3 regions of the Bacillus sp. 5w2 genome follow, and region 2 is predicted to be linked to each of the others. Evidence: riboswitches for the same ligand, from Rfam matches in the RefSeq annotation. Region 2 holds a riboswitch; each other region holds the start of a gene.
What was found. A riboswitch is a leader RNA that binds a small molecule or an ion and turns the genes downstream of it on or off. The one in region 2 is predicted to bind lysine.
Positions count from the first base shown of each region.

Region 1: another riboswitch for lysine. It lies ahead of lysA (diaminopimelate decarboxylase); the one in region 2 lies ahead of ACXY7N_RS04000 (aspartate kinase).
Region 3: another riboswitch for lysine. It lies ahead of ACXY7N_RS29225 (amino acid permease); the one in region 2 lies ahead of ACXY7N_RS04000 (aspartate kinase).

Region 1 covers NZ_JBTIWT010000002.1:318,668-321,958, forward strand. Annotated here, with positions in the region: gene ACXY7N_RS05940 (LTA synthase family protein) at 1-628, opposite strand, end outside; gene ACXY7N_RS05945 (DUF3888 domain-containing protein) at 882-1,277, shown strand; lysine riboswitch at 1,367-1,548, shown strand; gene lysA (diaminopimelate decarboxylase) at 1,729-3,045, shown strand.
Region 2 covers NZ_JBTIWT010000001.1:791,237-794,527, reverse strand. Annotated here, with positions in the region: gene ACXY7N_RS04000 (aspartate kinase) at 169-1,398, opposite strand; lysine riboswitch at 1,601-1,787, opposite strand; gene ACXY7N_RS03995 (DoxX-like family protein) at 1,980-2,888, shown strand; gene ACXY7N_RS03990 (DUF4166 domain-containing protein) at 2,892-3,291, shown strand, end outside.
Region 3 covers NZ_JBTIWT010000030.1:29,531-32,821, reverse strand. Annotated here, with positions in the region: gene ACXY7N_RS29235 (DNA alkylation repair protein) at 1-84, opposite strand, end outside; gene ACXY7N_RS29230 (iron-sulfur cluster biosynthesis family protein) at 118-423, opposite strand; gene ACXY7N_RS29225 (amino acid permease) at 537-2,003, opposite strand; lysine riboswitch at 2,116-2,308, opposite strand; gene ACXY7N_RS29220 (GNAT family N-acetyltransferase) at 2,695-3,144, shown strand; gene ACXY7N_RS29215 (sulfite exporter TauE/SafE family protein) at 3,184-3,291, opposite strand, start outside.

The sequences.
Region 1 (3,291 bases), on a different contig from region 2:
CAGCCGAAGATTTAGATTGAAGTGTAATATCAAATAGATGATATGTGTATAAACCTAAATTTTTCACGACTGTTTGACGATCAAATGAGCGTGAGAACATTTGTGGTTTATAAATAACTGAAACAACAATTTGTAGTGCTAATAAAGCTGTTACACCGCTAAAGAAAGTTCGCTTCTCAGAGCGAGAAAGCGGCGTCTTGTCACAAAATGCCGGAAATTTACGCGAAAGAAACATTAAAATAATTGCATCTGCAAATAAAAGTAATGTTTTATACGTAAAGAGTTCTTTTATACTCGTCCCTAAATCAGCCATATTATTTGTTTGGAATAAAACTGGGAACGTAACGAAATCGTTATAAAACCCATAAAACATTGCATTTCCAAATAAAATAAAGGACAGTATAAAACTGATTCCAATTATAATTCTGTTTCGGTGCTTAGATGCGAATAAAGCAAAACCGAAAAATAAAAGTAACGCAGCTAGCGGATTAATAAAAAGCATAAATTCTTCAAAGAAATTATCAATTTTAATATCAAATGCTAGCTTGTACACAATATATGTTTTTATCCATAATAAAACGACTGCAATGAGTGCGAATCGCAGTTTTGGAAACAGACGTTGTAGCATAATATACTCCTCTCCTAAAAGCATGACAGTTCTTGTGGGCCGGTTTGATTAGCGCCTCATTTTATATATACGAACAGTCCTTTGTTATTATGTTTATTATACTATGAGTATCATTATACGAAAATAAAAGAGAGTTGTGGGCTTTTTTATAATAATTGAGTAGAAAAAGGGCAGAGGGAGACAATAAAACGGAGTTTCTATGTATGATAATTATCGTGCGCAGAAAGAATCGTGTAATAATACGGAGGTTATAATGCGAAAATTATTATATTTTATAGTATGCAGTAGTGTTATACTTTTTGCTTCACCGAGTGTGTCAGTAGCCCAATATGATGCACCTCTTATGGAAGATGCCCTTTATTCTGTTTTATTTCCGAAAATAAATAAAGCGATTGAAAAACAATATGGGAGTTTGAAGCCTTATCAATGCCCTAAAATTATTAGTTTAAAAAAAGTGTATAGCGGTACATATTTATTTCAAGCGAGTATTGAAGTGACGAAGTATGAACGAGTTGCTGGGAAAATTGCTCCACCATTTGAGAAGGTAACGATTATATTTAATAACGAAGAAGGCGAATGGGAAGTGACAAAGATTTTAGTAAAGCGCTTACCAGATGATACAAAACTAAACTGTAAAAAAACAATATAAAAAATTGTTTGACAAATAAAATGGTCCTTTGGTATTGTTAATAGCAACAATTAGATGTTTGAAAATTAAATAGACTTACCTCATCTACTCTCAAAGGTAGAGGCCGCGATAGGAAAGAGTAAGCTATGGGAGATTTAATGGAATCTGTGATCATAGGTTGAAAGGGACTATTGCCGAAATATAAGAATAACCATCTTATTCATATATTGGGACTGCATTGAATAAATGTAGTACTGTCATAAGATTTATTTTATGGAGAGCTATTTGGAGATGTTGATGCGGTTTCTTATTTTGAGGAGATAACAACTCGTTTATTTTTTCAATATATATTTTTCCTAATAAGAAACGCGTGTGAACATTGTTCCGCGCGTTTTTTGTCTATCTAAAAGCGTGCTGCAATGAATAGAAGATTGGGGTTATGAGTTTTAGAGGAAATAAGGGAGGAATTCAAATGTATTTACACGGCACGAGCCGAATCAATGGGCAAGGACACTTAGAAATTGGAGGGTGCGATACGACGCAGCTAGCAAAACAATACGGCACACCACTTTATGTATACGATGAAGAGTCTATTCGAGGAAAGTGCCGCGCGTTTCATCGTGCTTTTAAAGAAAGTGGTTTCTCTTATCAAGTAGCATATGCAAGCAAGGCGTTCTTGTGCATGGAGATGTGCCGAGTAGCTCGTGAAGAAAATATGTCATTAGATGTTGTTTCTGGAGGAGAATTATATACTGCGCTTCAAGCAGGATTTCCAGCATCGCGTATTCATTTTCACGGCAATAATAAAACAGAAGAAGAAATCGTGATGGCTCTTCAGGCTAATGTTGGTTGTTTTGTCGTAGATAATTTCTTGGAATTAGAAATTTTGCATGATTTAGCAGTGCAACACGGGAAATTTGTGAACATATTAGTTCGTGTAACGCCTGGAGTAGAGGCGCACACACATGAATATATTACAACAGGTCAAGATGATTCGAAATTTGGATTTGGCGTTTCGAATGGTCAAGCGATGCAAGCAATTGAACTTGCTTTACAAAAATCAAATTATAATGTGTTAGGAATTCATTCACATATCGGATCGCAAATATTTGAAACGGCTGGATTTGTTCGAGCGATTGAAGTTCTTCATCAATTTTTAGAAGAAGTGAGAGAGCGAACGAACTATGTAGTAAAAGTGCTAAATGTGGGCGGAGGATTCGGAATACGCTACACAGAGTCAGATACACCATTAACTCTTGAGACATATGTGCGAGCTGTAACAAATGCAGTGAGAGAACAATTTACAGTATGTAATTATCCATTGCCAGAAATATGGGTTGAGCCAGGCCGTAGTATTGTAGGTGATGCTGGAACGACAATTTATACAGTCGGATCTGTGAAAGACATTCCTGGTATTCGGAAATATGTATCAGTGGATGGTGGGATGACTGATAATTTAAGACCAGCTTTATATAACGCTCGTTATGAAGCGATGTTAGCGAATCGAGGGAATGATGAGAATGCGGAAATCGTTTCGATTGCTGGGAAGTGCTGTGAGAGTGGAGATATGTTGATTTGGGATATTACTCTACCGAAAGTGGCTTCTGCCGATTTACTAGCGATTTCTTGTACAGGGGCATATGGGTACTCGATGGCAAATAATTATAATCGGATTCGTAGACCGGCTGTCGTCTTCGCGAAAGGCGGAACATCACAAATTGTTGTAGAGCGTGAAACATATGAAAATATTATTGGGAACGATCGCATACGTATTAAAGAACTTGTTTAAGTAAGGAAAGGGAGTTGTTCTGAGGGGCAATTCCTTTTTTATAAAGTGAAACTATAATCAGTGTGGGCATTCCCCACTAATTATTAGTCCCCATCAATTGGGCGTTTACAGGCAGCAAGGCACTTTTCTCTTGCTGGATTTTGAGGTAAGAATTGTACGGCCTCTAAATGGTGGTATAAAATAAATAAAATATATCGGAAAACTAGGATTGAAAAAAATCAGAATTGTGATAAAATACAAATACAA
Region 2 (3,291 bases):
TCGATAAAATAACTTCGAGTTTCCCACAAAATATTCCTATCCTGTACGCAAATGGCTCGATTGTTGTAAATAACTTTCTTGTCACTCTATACAAAGCAAACAGCTTTCTATTTATATAGGAAGGAAATAGATTAATATGGGTTTGTAAGCTGTAATCCAAATGTAAAATTAACTCATCTGAACCAAAGGCTCAACTTTCGCCATAAATGATTGATGCAGTGCCTCCACACCTGTTACTAAATGAAGGCGGTCAATAACGACAGACACTTTAATTTCTGATGTACTTACCATTTTAATATGAATATTTTCTTCTTTTAAAGTAGTGAACATATTCGCAGCGACACCTGGGTTAGATACCATACCTGATCCTACAATTGATACTTTTGCTAAATGATTTTCATATTCTACAGATTCATAGTGTAGTGTTTCTTGATTTTGTTCCAATACCTCTAAAGTTTCTCTTAAATCATTAGAGTGGATTGAGAAGGAGAGGTGAACAGTTCCTTCATTTGTAATACTTTGAATGATGATATCTACATTAATATGTGCCGCTGCTAATGTAGAGAAAACTGTTGAAAGTGCACCTTGTTCCAATCCTTTCATTGTGACGCGTGTAATATTATCTTCAAATGCAATACCTTTAACGATTGATTGTTGTTCCATGTTACATTCTCCTTTTACAATTGTTCCGTTTTCTTGTTCCATACTTGAGCGAACTTCTAAAACGACATTATGATTTTTAGCAAACTCAACCGCACGCGGGTGTAATACACCAGCACCGAGGTTTGCAAGTTCTAACATTTCGTCATAAGAAATTTCATCTAATTTATAAGCGTCTTTTACAACTCGTGGGTCCGTCGTGTATACGCCTGTCACATCCGTGTAAATATCACATTTTTTTGCTTTCAGTGCAGCGGTTAATGCAACAGCAGTTGTATCAGAGCCACCGCGTCCAAGTGTTGTAATTTCATATTCTTCACTGACTCCTTGGAACCCAGCTATAATAACAATCGTGCCTTCAGCAAGATAAGATTGAATACGATCTGTATGAATGTCAGTAATCCGTGCATTACTATGTACAGATTCTGTCGTAATACCAGCTTGCCATCCTGTTAATGAAATTGCATGATAGCCTTTTGCTTGCAGTGCCATCGTTAATAATGAAATAGTTACTTGTTCTCCTGTAGATAGAAGCATATCCATTTCACGTTTACTTGGATTTTCTGTAATAGCGTTAGCGAGTGCGACAAGTTCATCCGTGCTTTTTCCCATTGCTGAAACGACAGAGACAATGCTATGACCTCGTTCATATTCTTCAATAATCAAATTTGCTACATGTTGAATGCGTTCGACGCTTCCGACAGAAGTGCCACCAAATTTTTGAACAATTGTTTCCATTACAAATTCCTTCTTTCGTCTATTTTTAAGAATAGATTAGGAAATATATAAATCCCAATACTCCTGTAGTTACCAGAAAGACAAACAAAAAACACCATCTCAAATAAGTGAGGATGGTGCTGTTACAGGAAAAGGGAAACAGAAAACGGAGCTAATAAAAAAACCGCCAAAAAAGGAATATCATAAAAAATGATATCTCTTTTTTGTAGATAGCTCTTCATACGTACACGTCTGTACATATGACAGTTCTGTTTCTATTCGAAAACAGCCCCAATTGATAAATGCAGAGAAATTTATCAATTTCGGCAATACTTCCTTTCATCTAAGTTCATAGACATCTCTGTGTCTCCATTAGACTACTCATAAGTATCGCAACCTCTATCTCACGTTTTAGGCGAGAGTGTTTGATTTATGAAGTTGTTGGTAACATTTGTTTTATAATAATTTAAATTTTTCGGGGAATCAAGTGTTTTATATATATTTTAAAAATTCTTTCTTTTTTATGGGGAAGTTTGTGAAAAATGTAGCAAAATAAATTCATTGCATGTACATTAAATTTATAGTGCATTGGAGGTGGAAGAATGAAGAGGGAAAAGCCTATTTATGTTTCGGCAGAAATGAACACAACAATGGAGAAATTATGGGAATATACGCAGGAACCAGATATACATACAGAGTGGGATGCCCGCTTTACTGAAATTTCTTATTTAGAGAAAAAAGAAGGAGAACCACAGAAGTTTTTATATAAAACAAAGATCGGATTTGGACTTGAAATAGCTGGAGAAGGGGAATCAATAGGTGAGATAAGAAAAGAAACGGGTGAAAGAATTTCTTCTTTAAAATTTTGGACAGATAGTAAATTATCTCTTATTCAAATAGGGCGTGGTTATTGGAAGTATACACCGACCGAAGAACACATTCATTTTGAGACGCAATATGATTATGATACGAGGTTTGGTCGTATAGGGAGTGTAATAGATTCCTATATGTTTCGTCCGTTATTAGGTTGGGCGACAGCTTGGAGTTTTGATGCTTTAAAATTATGGTTAGAAAAGGGACTTCATCCTAGATTACTAATTAGAAAAACAATGACATATTGGCTCGTATGTTTTTTATTTGCTTTTGTATGGATGTATCAAGGGATAGTGCCGAAACTAGTTTTTACTCATTCAGAAGAAGTAAAGATGCTATCTGTGATGATTGGTTCAACTGAACATAGTATTTTTGTACTTAAAATAATTGGATTGCTAGAAATTATTTTTGGTGTCATATGGCTGTTGCCATTTCCAAAACAAAAAGTATTTATCGTACATATTTTTATGTTAATAGCCTTAATGATAGCGGCAGGATTTACGAATATCGTAAGCTTTACAGAGCCGTTTAATCCAATTACATTAAATATCCTACTGATAGGGTTATCGATTGTTGGTTATATAAATAGTTTTAATTTACCAAGTGCAAAAAATTGCAAGAGGACGAGAAAGGGATAATGTATGGCTAATATTTATGAGAGATTACTAGGAGATACTTATAAAAAACTTCATCCAGAATTACAGAAGCGGTATGCGATTACAGAAGATAATAGTTTCACAGGGGAAGGAAAGATGGATGAAATTTATGGAGGCTCTTTTTTCGTAAAATTAATATTAAAAATTGCATCGAAATTCCGTATGTTTTTCTCTGAGCGGGGGAAGGAAGTGCCATTTACAATACATAATACTGCTGAGCGAGATGAACATGGACATGAACTTGTGCGGTGGAATCGTACTTTTTATTTTCACAATAAGAAAAGATATTTTAATGCCGTTATGCAGTTGGATGAAGAGAATAATGAAATTGTGGATTGTTTTGGTGAACCGCACATACTTGTTTCTACATTGAATTTTCATATTG
Region 3 (3,291 bases), on a different contig from region 2:
AGGAACGTGTTTACAAATAGAATCAGCCATACTTTCTGCTAATTCTTCATTAAATAAAAATTTCAACGGAACATATTTACCCATGTTTTCACCTCGGTGGTCAAATAAAAACAATTTTTATTTTTTAATCGACAATCCATAAACCAAAGTCTCACTCGGAGTCGTAATACTAAAACCAGTCGTCTTATAATCAAGTTTCACCGTATCACCAGTGTAGTCTTTCGTGAATGAATCCATTTGTACGATAAGCTCTGCATCTTCATATACAACGTCATCTGCATCATATGTATCCCAAATTAAATCCACATCAACGAAAATACTACAAGAGTTTGTCATTGTTCCTCTAATGCGAATGATCTTTTTGTCTTCACGTTCTAATCTATGTATAGCTGCTTTTGCTTCATCAGTAATACGAATGTTCATGGTATCCCAACCTTTATTTATATTTCCTTTATTATTGCAAAAACAGGAGCAATAGGGAAGGGAGAAGCATTGGAATAAAAAACGAGCAAACAAATTTGTTTGCTCGTTTTACTTTATTTTAGTTCACATTTATCAAGTGGAATCACTTTCGTTTTCTTCGTAAATTTATATCCTAACCATAGTACTAAGAAAAGTGGTAAACCGATATAAGAAACGAGTACACCGTTCCAATCGATTGATTCGCCCATAAATGCGCCGTAGTTTTGACCTAAAATTACGATGACACAAAGTGCAAATGCGAAGATTGGACCGAACGGGAACCATTTCGCTCTATATGGTAAGTCTTTTAAATCTTTACCTTGAGCGATATATGCTTTACGGAAACGGTAATGACTAATTGCGATTCCGACCCATGCGATAAAGCCAGACATTCCAGATGCGTTTAATAACCAAATGTATACAACACCGTCACCGAATAATGAGGCAATAAAAGCGATACTACCGACAATTGACGTTACGATTAATGCGTTAACAGGTACACCGCGGCTATCTAATTTACCAAGAAACTTTGGTGCTTTTCCCTGGCGAGCTAGATCCCAAAGCATACGAGTTGATGCATACATACCAGAGTTACCAGCAGACAGTACTGCCGTTAAAATAACAGCGTTCATAACAGAAGCAGCAAAGGCAACGCCCGCTTTTTCAAAAATAAGTGTAAATGGACTTACTGTTACATCGCTTGCAGCAAGGCTTTCAGTCGTATAAGGAATTAATAAACCGATAACGAGAATCGCAAGGATATAGAATAAAAGAATACGCCAAAAGATCGAGCGAATTGCTTTTGGAATGTTACGCTCTGGATCAGCAGTTTCACCAGCAGCTACTCCTAATAATTCAGTTCCTTGGAAGGAGAAACCAGCAGCCATAAATACACCGATAATTGCCATAATGCCGCCATTAAATGGTGCATCTGCAACAGTGAAGTTTTTAAAGCCAACAGATTCGCCGCCCATAATTCCAAAAATCATCATGAAGCCGACAATTAAAAAGATAATAATAGTAACTACTTTAATAAGTGCGAACCAATATTCAGATTCACCAAACCCTTTAACAGATAAATAGTTTAAAAGGAAAATAATAGCTAAACATAATCCACTCCAAATAAGAGAAGGAGTATCTGGGAACCAAAATTTCATAATTAATGTTACAGCAGCTAGTTCAGCAGCAATTGTAATGGCCCAGTTATACCAATAGTTCCATCCAAGTGCAAAGCCAAGTGATGGATCAACAAACTTTGTTGCGTACGTACTAAAAGATCCAGTAACAGGCATGTAAGCTGCGAGTTCAGCTAAGCTTGTCATTAAAAAGTAAACCATAATTCCAATTGCGGCGTATGCAATTAATGCACCGCCAGGACCAGCAGAATGGATAACACCACCGCTAGCAAGAAATAGTCCGGTACCGATTGTACCACCGAGAGAAATCATCGTAAGGTGACGAGATTTTAATCCGCGTTTTAATTCACCCTGTCCTTGTGTAGTTTGCGTTTTAGAGGTAGATTGATTTGTTGCGCTATTCATGTTCAACACTCCTTTTCTTGTAGGTTAGGAAGGAGCGGGGGAGAAAAATACAAAAAACCGCCAAAGGAATTTGGCGGAACGTTTCACAAATAACCACCCCATCATACCCTTCCGTTAAGATAGCACCCCACGTTTACACGGTAATTTTGTAAACGTGACAGTTCTGTTCCTTTCGGAGACAGCCCCAGCTTATACTTCCAGAGAAGAAATATAAACTTCGGCAACTTTTCCTTTCAAACGAAGTCAGGGACATTCTCAGTGTCTCGTCCGTTTTACTTTTAAAAGTCGCAACCTCTACCTCATCGGATTGATGAGGATTTTATATATTGCTAAGATTTTTAATATATGGCAATTGTAATGAGTTTCTGAATATATTGCAAGATATTTTGTTAGGAAAAGTCAAAAAATATCGGTTATTGTATAGGAAACGCTTGCAAAACTCCACCCGAACCTACTGTTATGTAACAAAAAATAAAGAAAGAAATTGTTATACAAATGTTTCGCAAAAAATATTGGAAAACCCTTTAAAAATAAAAGAAAATTCTGAAAATATAATTCGACATAACTATTAAAAGAGGATTATTCCTTAAATTCGTTTCAAAGAATAAGTATAAATTTGATAAATAGAATGAATATTCTTTTTATTTCTGATAAAATTGAGGTATTGTTTAATTGAAAAGGGGAAATCAACATGAAATTAGAAACAGAAAGGCTCTATATAGTGCCGTGTACAAAAGAGAGTATTCACGTTGCTAACGAGCAAGGATATAATAGTGGTCCACATATTGTAGGGCATGTAGAAAATATAAAGCAAGATAAGGATTTATTACCTTGGGGCGCGTGGTATGTCATTCGAAAAGAAGATGACATCGTTCTAGGTGATGTAGGGTTTAAAGGGAAACCAAATGAGGAACATACAGTAGAAATTGGTTATGGATTTATTGAGAAATATTGGAATAAAGGGTATGCAACAGAAGCTGTAAGAGAATTAATAAATTGGGCTTTTCAAACAGAACAGGTAGAAACAATTATTGCAGAGACACTTCTAGAAAATGATGGATCGATTCGTGTATTAGAGAAATTACATATGAAAAGAATTGGCACTACAGAGACAATGATAAATTGGAGAATGGAAAAATAAAAAATACCGCTCGAAGTATATCGGGCGGTATTTTTATCGTTATGGTAGCATTTGCTTTTGATCATTCGGATATCCGGCGGTCGATGCGTTAGAATGTTTGGAATGATTGCGAACAGCAATGAAAATAGAAATAATAACGACAAGACC